2 linked regions of the Allocatelliglobosispora scoriae genome follow. The protein of the gene in region 2 interacts with the protein of the main gene of each other region in a pairwise test. Links are inferred from orthologs where the notes say so. Each region holds a gene or a part of one and is shown on either strand. Other genes may lie near its edges.

Evidence for each region. Proteins that work in one complex are often made in the same cells at the same time.
Region 1: the proteins of rlmB (region 2) and tsaE interact in binary tests that used the Escherichia coli proteins (3 or more experiments, as listed by UniProt). The link is inferred for Allocatelliglobosispora scoriae from one-to-one orthologs.

What each region holds. Positions count from the first base shown.
Region 1 is NZ_JACHMN010000002.1:4,133,801-4,136,800, forward strand. It holds tsaE (tRNA (adenosine(37)-N6)-threonylcarbamoyltransferase complex ATPase subunit type 1 TsaE), read left to right. Parts: upstream 1-1,269; coding sequence 1,270-1,731; downstream 1,732-3,000. Other genes in the region: alr (alanine racemase), read left to right, coding at 1-129; F4553_RS24435 (alpha/beta fold hydrolase), read left to right, coding at 122-1,273; F4553_RS24445 (DUF397 domain-containing protein), read right to left, coding at 1,866-2,069; F4553_RS24450 (CBM35 domain-containing protein), read right to left, coding at 2,199-3,000. UniProt on the Escherichia coli protein: Required for the formation of a threonylcarbamoyl group on adenosine at position 37 (t(6)A37) in tRNAs that read codons beginning with adenine.
Region 2 is NZ_JACHMN010000002.1:3,221,918-3,226,491, reverse strand. What follows is about bases 728-3,580. They hold rlmB (23S rRNA (guanosine(2251)-2'-O)-methyltransferase RlmB), read left to right. Parts: upstream 728-1,516; coding sequence 1,517-2,644; downstream 2,645-3,580. Other genes in these bases: F4553_RS20280 (class II fumarate hydratase), read right to left, coding at 2,807-3,580; cysS (cysteine--tRNA ligase), read left to right, coding at 728-1,513. Also shown: F4553_RS20295 (helix-turn-helix domain-containing protein), read right to left, coding at 1-60; more of cysS, read left to right, coding at 98-727; more of F4553_RS20280, read right to left, coding at 3,581-4,201; F4553_RS20275 (NAD-dependent epimerase/dehydratase family protein), read left to right, coding at 4,316-4,574. UniProt on the Escherichia coli protein: Specifically methylates the ribose of guanosine 2251 in 23S rRNA.

The DNA.
Region 1 (3,000 bases), 910 kb from region 2 along the record:
CCCGGTGACCGGGGCGAGCCGACGGCGACCGACTGGGCCGACGCGATCGGCACGATCAACTACGAGATCGTGACCCGCTTCGGCAGCGGCCGGGTGCCGCGGACCTTCGCGGGTGAGCGGCATGGCTGACGCGGTGGTCCCGGCGGCGTCGACGCCGGCGAAGGCGGCCAAGCCGTCCGGAGGCAGGTCGACAGCGCGCAAGGTCGGGCTGATCGGTGCGATCGTGGGTGTCGCGGCGGCGGGGATCGCCGCGGGAGTGGCTGCGGAAAGGGCGTGGGTGCGGCGATCCAGGGCGGGTGTCGAGGACCCCTATGCGGATGAGCCCTTCGGCAGGCTGCCCTTCGACGAGTCGCTGACGGTCACGACGGCCGACGGTGTCGATCTCTATGTCGAGATCGTGGAGCCGGCCGACGGTGTGACGCTCGACTTCAACGATGCCGATCCCGAACCTACCGTGATCTTCGTGCACGGGTTCTGCCTCGACATGGGGACCTTCCACTTCCAGCGGCGGCTGCTCGACGGCGGCGAATACCGCATGGTCCTCTATGACCAGCCGGGCCACGGCAAGTCCGGGCGGCTGTCGGACGGGGAGTACGACCTGCCAGCGCTCGGTGAGGCCCTGCGGGACGTGATCCGCGAGACGACCACGCCCGACAGCGACATCGTGCTGGTGGGGCACTCGATGGGCGGCATGGCGATCATGGCGTGTGCTGAGCGCTACCCGGAGATCTTCGCCAACCGGGTCGTCGGCGTGGCTCTCATCAGTACGTCCGGCGGCCGGGTCCAGGGCGTCAAGCTGGGCGGCCTGCCCGAGCTGATCTCCCGCACGAGCGCTCCGCTGCTGCCGGTGCTCTCCGGCGCGTCCCGGATGAGCGGCCCGATGATCGACAAGGCCCGGCAGGCCTCGTCGGACCTGGCATGGCTGCTGACTCGGCGGTACGGCTTCGGCGGCAAACAGCCGAGCCCGGCACTCGTCTCCTACGTGGAGCGGATGAACTCCGGCACGACGACCGAGACCGTTGCCCGCTACCTGCGGACGCTCTCCAGCCACGCGAGGTACCCGGCGCTCGCGGCGATCGCCGACAAACCCGTCCTCGTCATCGTCGGCGACAAGGACCCGATCCTGCCGCTGAAGCACTCCGAGGAGATCGTTCGCCACCTGCCGCAGGCGGAGATGGTCGTCGTCCCCGACTCCGGCCACGTCGTCCTGTTGGAGCACGCCGACGCGGTCAACGAAGCCCTGCTCGCCTTCCTGGCTAAAGTCATGCCGTGAAGTTGTCGACTGTTGAGGAGACTCGCGCCTTCGGCACCCGGCTCGCCGGGCTGCTTCGGGCCGGTGACCTCGTCATTCTTGGTGGCCCCCTCGGTGCGGGCAAGACGGCGCTGGCTCAGGGGATCGGGGAGGGGCTGCGCGTCGTGGGCGCCGTCACCTCGCCGACGTTCGTCATCGCGCGGGTGCACCGGCCCGATCGCGAGGCCGGTGGGTCGGTGCCGATGGTGCACGTCGATGCGTACCGGTTGGGGACCGTGACCGATCCGCGGGCCGAGATCGACGATCTCGACCTGGACGCGGACCTGGAGGACTCGGTCACGCTGGTGGAGTGGGGCGAGGGGTTGGTGGAGCAGCTCTCCGACGCGCACCTCGAGGTGCGGATCTCGCGGCTCGACGACGACACCCGCGTCGTGGAGCTCGTCGGCCACGGCGGCGACTGGGCCTCTCGACTCGCCTGAGCCGTGTTCCGCGGTTTGATCACACCGTTTTCCCGCAAGATGGCCTGATCATGGTGCTTGATCGCACCATGTTGGGGGAAAACGGTGTGATCACGCGCTCGCTGCCCGCCGAAATCGACGTGATCTTCGGAGGCTCAGGCGGGAATCGTGAACTCGTCCTTCATGGCTCCATCGAGGAACGCGTCCCATTCGGCGGGGGTGAACTCCAGGACGTGGCCGTCCTCGCCGAGCTTGCTGTTTCGCACGCCGATGCTGCCATCGGCGGCGAAGGCCACCTCGACACCGTCTGACGTGGTCGCTGTGAACCAGCGGCCATCGAACTTCTCCGTGGAACTCATGTGTTCGTCGACTCCGATCGGCTCAGGGGAGCGGACATGGCGGGCTCCTCGAGGAGTGATGATCGCAGATCTTGGCGGCGACGGCCCGCCTTGGCGAGCCCATCACGCCAAGATCTGCGATCACTGGAGCTACGGGACCCAGTAGTTGCCGCTCGCGACGATCATGACCTGCAGCTGGATACTCGTGGAGTAGTAGTCGGAGCTGCTGAACCCCGTGTTCACCATCTTGGTCCACAGCGCGTCCAGCCACGCCTGGCTGCCCGGATCGGTCATCGCCGCCACCGCGAACGGCGCGAAGAACGCCGGCTCGCTCCCCGACGAGATCTGCGTCCCCGCCAGCGAATACCCCACAGCGATGCTGTTCGGATTCGAGCCGGTCTTCGCCTTCACCCAGGTGTTCAGCTTCCGAGCCGAGGTGAGCGAAGCACTCCCGCCCCCGGTGACGGCGTCGGTTCCGATCCGCCACGGCACCCGGCAGGAGTTCCACCAGTATTTGCCGTCGTTCGGGTCCTCCAGCACCTCGCCCGGTGCGGGCTTGGGGGTGGTGTTGGTCGTGACGACGAAGTCCGGCAGCAGGCCCGTACCCGACGCGTAGTTGGTTTGAAGGTTTGTGATCAAGGTCTGGTGGGCGGTGCGGATCGTGTCCCAGGCCGTGTCGCCCGTGGCCGTGCGGAAGGCGCGGAAGTGATCCAGGTGGAAGTCCGACGGACGGGTCGTCCAGTAGAGGGCGTCGCCCGACGTGCTCCAGTCTCCGAGCAGCATCAGGTGCATGGTCGGGTTGACCTCGCTGGCCTTGATCGCGTTGATGTGCCGGATCGCGAGCTGCTTGTAATTGTAGGTCCCGGCGCTGCCCCACTGCTTGTCGGCGAGGAGCAGGCCCATCGCGACATCGAGGTCGCCGTCGGTCGCGGAGTCGGAACCGTTGACGCTG
Region 2 (4,574 bases):
CGTCTCAGCGACGAGCGTGAGCAGGCGTAAGCCGCGATCGAGGGTCTGTGCGGTATCCATGAGGGCCTTGCGCACCTACTCCGACTATCCTTGCAGGGTGACGCTGAGACTCTACGACACTGCGACCCGAGCGGTCCGCGACTTCGTGCCGCGCATAGCTGGTCAAGCGTCGATCTATCTCTGTGGTCTCACAGTGCAGTCCGAGCCGCACATCGGGCACCTTCGCTCCGGCGTCAACTATGACGTCCTGCGTCGCTGGATGATCCAGGGCGGCCTTGAGGTCACCTTTATCCGCAACATCACCGACATCGACGACAAGGTGCTGGCGAAGGCGATCGAGCGGGATCGCCCGTTCTGGTCCATCGCCTACGCCAACGAGGTCGTGCTCAGCGGGGTCTACCGGGCGCTCAACGTGCTGCCGCCGACCTACGAGCCACGTGCCACGGGTCACATCACGCAGATGTTCGAGCTGATCGAGACCCTGATCGCCGGCGGGCACGCCTACGCCTCGGCCGACGGGTGCGGGGATGTCTACTTCGCCGTGGGGTCCTTCCCGGCGTACGGGAAGCTGTCCGGACAGCGGCCCGACGAGATGCAGGCGGCGACGGACGGCCCGGAGCGCGCGAAGCGTGATCCTCGTGACTTCGCGCTCTGGAAGGGCGCCAAGCCCGACGAGCCGCAGGACGCCTACTGGCCCTCGCCGTGGGGGGTCGGCCGCCCAGGTTGGCACATCGAGTGCTCGGCGATGGTGCAGCGTTATCTGGGTGACGAGTTCGACATCCACGGCGGCGGTCTCGACCTGGTCTTCCCGCACCACGAGAACGAGGTCGCCCAGTCGCAGGCGGCGGGGCTGCCCTTCGCCCGCTTCTGGGTGCACCACGCTCTGCTCAACCTCGGCGACAAGAAGATGGGCAAGTCCACCGGCAACGTCATCAACCTCGACTCGGTGCTGGAGCGGGGCATCCGGCCGATAGAGCTACGCTATTACCTGCTCGCTCCGCACTACCGGGCCCGGATCGACTTCTCCTGGGAGGCGCTCAGCGAGTCGGCCGTCGCTTTCCGCCGGATCGAGGGCTTCGTCGCGCGAGCCACCGAACTGGTCGGCAACGTGGAGCCGGGCGTCCTCCACGCCGACTTCACGGCCGCGATGGACGACGACCTCAACACCTCGGCTGCGCTCGCGGCGCTGCACGAGGTGATCCGTGAGGGCAACACCGCGCTCGCCGAAGGCAACACCAGCGCGGTCGCGGCATCGCTCGCGAGCGTCCGGGCGATGCTCGCGGTGCTCGGCATCGATCCGCTCGCCGAGCCGTGGCGGGACACCACCAGCGGTGGTGACCTGCGCGGTGCCGTGGACGCCCTGGTGGCGCTCGCACTGGAGCAGCGCAAGGCGGCGCGGGATCGCAAGGATTGGGCGGCCGCGGACGCAGTACGTGATCAGTTGAAGCAGGCGGGGATCGTCGTCGAAGACACCCCGCATGGTCCCCGGTGGACCGTAGAGAGTGGACGATAGCGAATGCCCGGCAATTCCCAGCGCCGCAATACCCGGTCGACGTCGAAGAAGGTCGCGACCAAGGGCACCGGCGGCAAGAACAAGGACACCCTGAAGGGGCGCGGCCGCACGCTGCCCGCCGACGAGCGCCCGTGGCACAAGGGCTACTCCGGCACCGAGAAGCTGCCGCAGCGCACCGCGTGGAAGCAGGCGAAAGAGATCCGGGCGGCGGAAGAGGCCGGCACCGTACCCAAGATCGGCAAGCCGGGTACGAAGGACACCACCTGGGGCCGGCTCGGCTCCAACAAGGGCGCGCCGCAGTCGCGGGGAGCCACGACGCGTGGCGGTGCCGCGCCTCGGCGGACCGGTCCCCGGGTCGCCGCCGGCCGCAAGTCCAGCACCCCCAAGGACGCTCCCGAGCTGCTCGTCGGGCGTAACCCGGTCGTCGAGGCGCTGCGCGCCAACATCCCGGCCACCGCGCTCTACGTCGCTCAGGGCATCGAGATCGACGACCGGATCACCGAGTCCGTGCGCGCTGCGGGCGACCGCGGCATCGCGCTCATGGAGGTCAGCCGCCAGGAGCTCGACCGGCTCACCGGCGGGATCCTGCACCAGGGCATCGGCCTGCAGGTGCCGCCGTTCGCCTATGAGTCCTTCGAGGACATGCTCGCCAACTCCATGGAGCAGGTCGCGCAGCCGCTGCTCGTCGCGCTCGACGGCGTCACCGACCCGCGCAACCTCGGTGCGGTGATCCGCTCCGCCGCCGCGTTCGGCGCGCACGGGCTCTTCCTGCCCGAACGCCGCTCGGCGGGGATCACGGCGACCGCGTGGCGTACGAGTGCCGGTGCCGCCGCCCGCCTGCCGATCGCTCACGTCACCAACCTCACCCGGGCGCTCAAGCGGGTGCAGGAGATGGGCTTCGTCGTCGTCGGGCTCGACGCGGACGGCGACACCGACCTCTACCAGCTGGAGGCGGCGGTCGGCCCGATCGTGATCGTGGTCGGCTCCGAGGGACGCGGGCTGTCCCGCCTCGTCGGCGCCACCTGTGACCTGACGGTCGGCATCCCGATGGTCTCCGACATGGAGTCGCTCAACGCGTCGGTGGCCGCAGCGGTCACCCTCGCCGAGGTGGCCCGCCGCCGATCCGCCTGACGCACCGGTTCGTCTCGCCGATAGCCGCAACTCTTCAAGAGTTGCGGCTATCGCTGTCTACAACTGTCCGTCCACGGTTCCCCAAGATCGCCGCAACTCTTCATGAGTTGGTCCTAAAACCCCGTTAGGACCAACTCTTGAAGAGTTGCGGCGATCTTGGGGCTAGGAGCTGGCGGGTGGGCGGGTCATGGCGAGCACGTCGAGGGCGGTGTCGAGGGCCTCCTCGGTCAGCTTGGCCGGGACGTGACCGCGCTCGATGACCACCTCGCGGATCGTGCGGCCCTCCTTCAGCGCCTGCTTGGCGATGCTCGCCGCCTCCTCATAACCCAGATGGCGGTTGAGCGGGGTGACGATCGACGGGCTGCCCTCGGCGTACGCCAGGCAGACCTCCTCGTTGGCGACGAGCCCCGCGACGCAGCGGTCGGCGAACAGGCGCGACACGTTGGCGAGCAGCCGGATCGACTCGAGCAGGTTGCGGCCGATCACCGGGAGCATCACGATCAGCTCGAAATCGCCCTGGCTGCCCGCGAAGGCGACCGCCGCGTCGTTGCCGATCACCTGGGCGCAGACCTGGCGAGCCGCCTCGCAGATGACCGGATTCACCTTGCCGGGCATGATCGACGAACCGGGCTGCAGGTCGGGGATGGACAGCTCGCGCAAGCCGGCCCGGGGTCCGGAACCCATCCAGCGGATGTCGTTGGCGATCTTGTAGAGCCCCACCGCGGCGGTCCGGACCATCGCGGACGCCTCCACCAGCGCATCGGCGGAGCCCTGCGCGGCGAAGTGGTCGGCCGCCTCGGTCAGCGGCAGGCCGGTGCGCTCCCGGAGCAGCGAGATCACACCGGCGGCGAAGCCGGGTGCGGTGTTGATGCCGGTGCCGACGGCGGTGCCACCCAGGGGGAGCTCGCCGAGGCGGGACAGGCTCGACTCGATGCGCTCGGCGGCACGGGTGAGCTGGTGGGCGTACCCCCCGAATTCTTGACCGAGGGTGACCGGGGTCGCATCCATGAGGTGGGTGCGGCCGGATTTGACGACCGCCGACCACTCCTGCGACTTGGCGCGCAGCGCCGAGGAGAGATGGCGCAGGGCCGGCAGCAGGTCGCGGGTGATCGCGGTGACGGCGGCCAGGTGGATCGCGGTCGGGAAGACGTCGTTGCTGGACTGGGCCGCGTTGACGTGATCGTTGGGGTGGACCGGTCGGCCGAGCAGATCGGTGGCGAGGCGGGCGATGACCTCGTTGGCGTTCATGTTGGACGAGGTGCCGGAGCCGGTCTGGAAGACGTCGATCGGGAACTGATCGTCGTGCAGACCGTCGGCGACCTCGTCGGCGCAGGCTGCGATCGCTCCCGCGAGGTCCTGCGGCAGCACGCCGAGCGGGCCGTTGACGATTGCCGCCGCAGCCTTGATCGCTCCGAGCGCATGGATGAGGTCGGGCGGCAGGGTCGTGCCGGAGATCGGGAAATTCTCGACCGCTCGCTGAGTTTGTGCTGCCCACAGCGCAGTTGCCGGGACCCTGACCTCGCCCATCGTGTCGTGCTCGATCCGAAACTCCGTCATGCCCTCCATCCTGCCCGCGACTGCGGGTCGGCGCTCGCCTTCGTGGCCTGACACATATGTGGACGCTGTGCGGCAGGCTGGCGCGATGGTGGCGTGCTGGATAGTCTGCTGCGCATGACGAAGCGGATTCTCATGACCGGAGCCTCCGGTGCCGTCGGCACGCTGCTCCGGCCGCTGCTCGCCCGGGAGGGCCGGGTGCTGCGACTGCTCGACATCGTCGAGCCGCCCGCCCTCGACGGGACCGGTGCCGAGGAGAGGATCATCGCTTCCGTCACCGACGCGGACGCGGTGCTCGACGCCTGCCGTGATGTCGACGCCGTCCTGCACCTCGGTGGGCAGAGCGTCGAATCCACCCTCGACATCGTCATCGAGC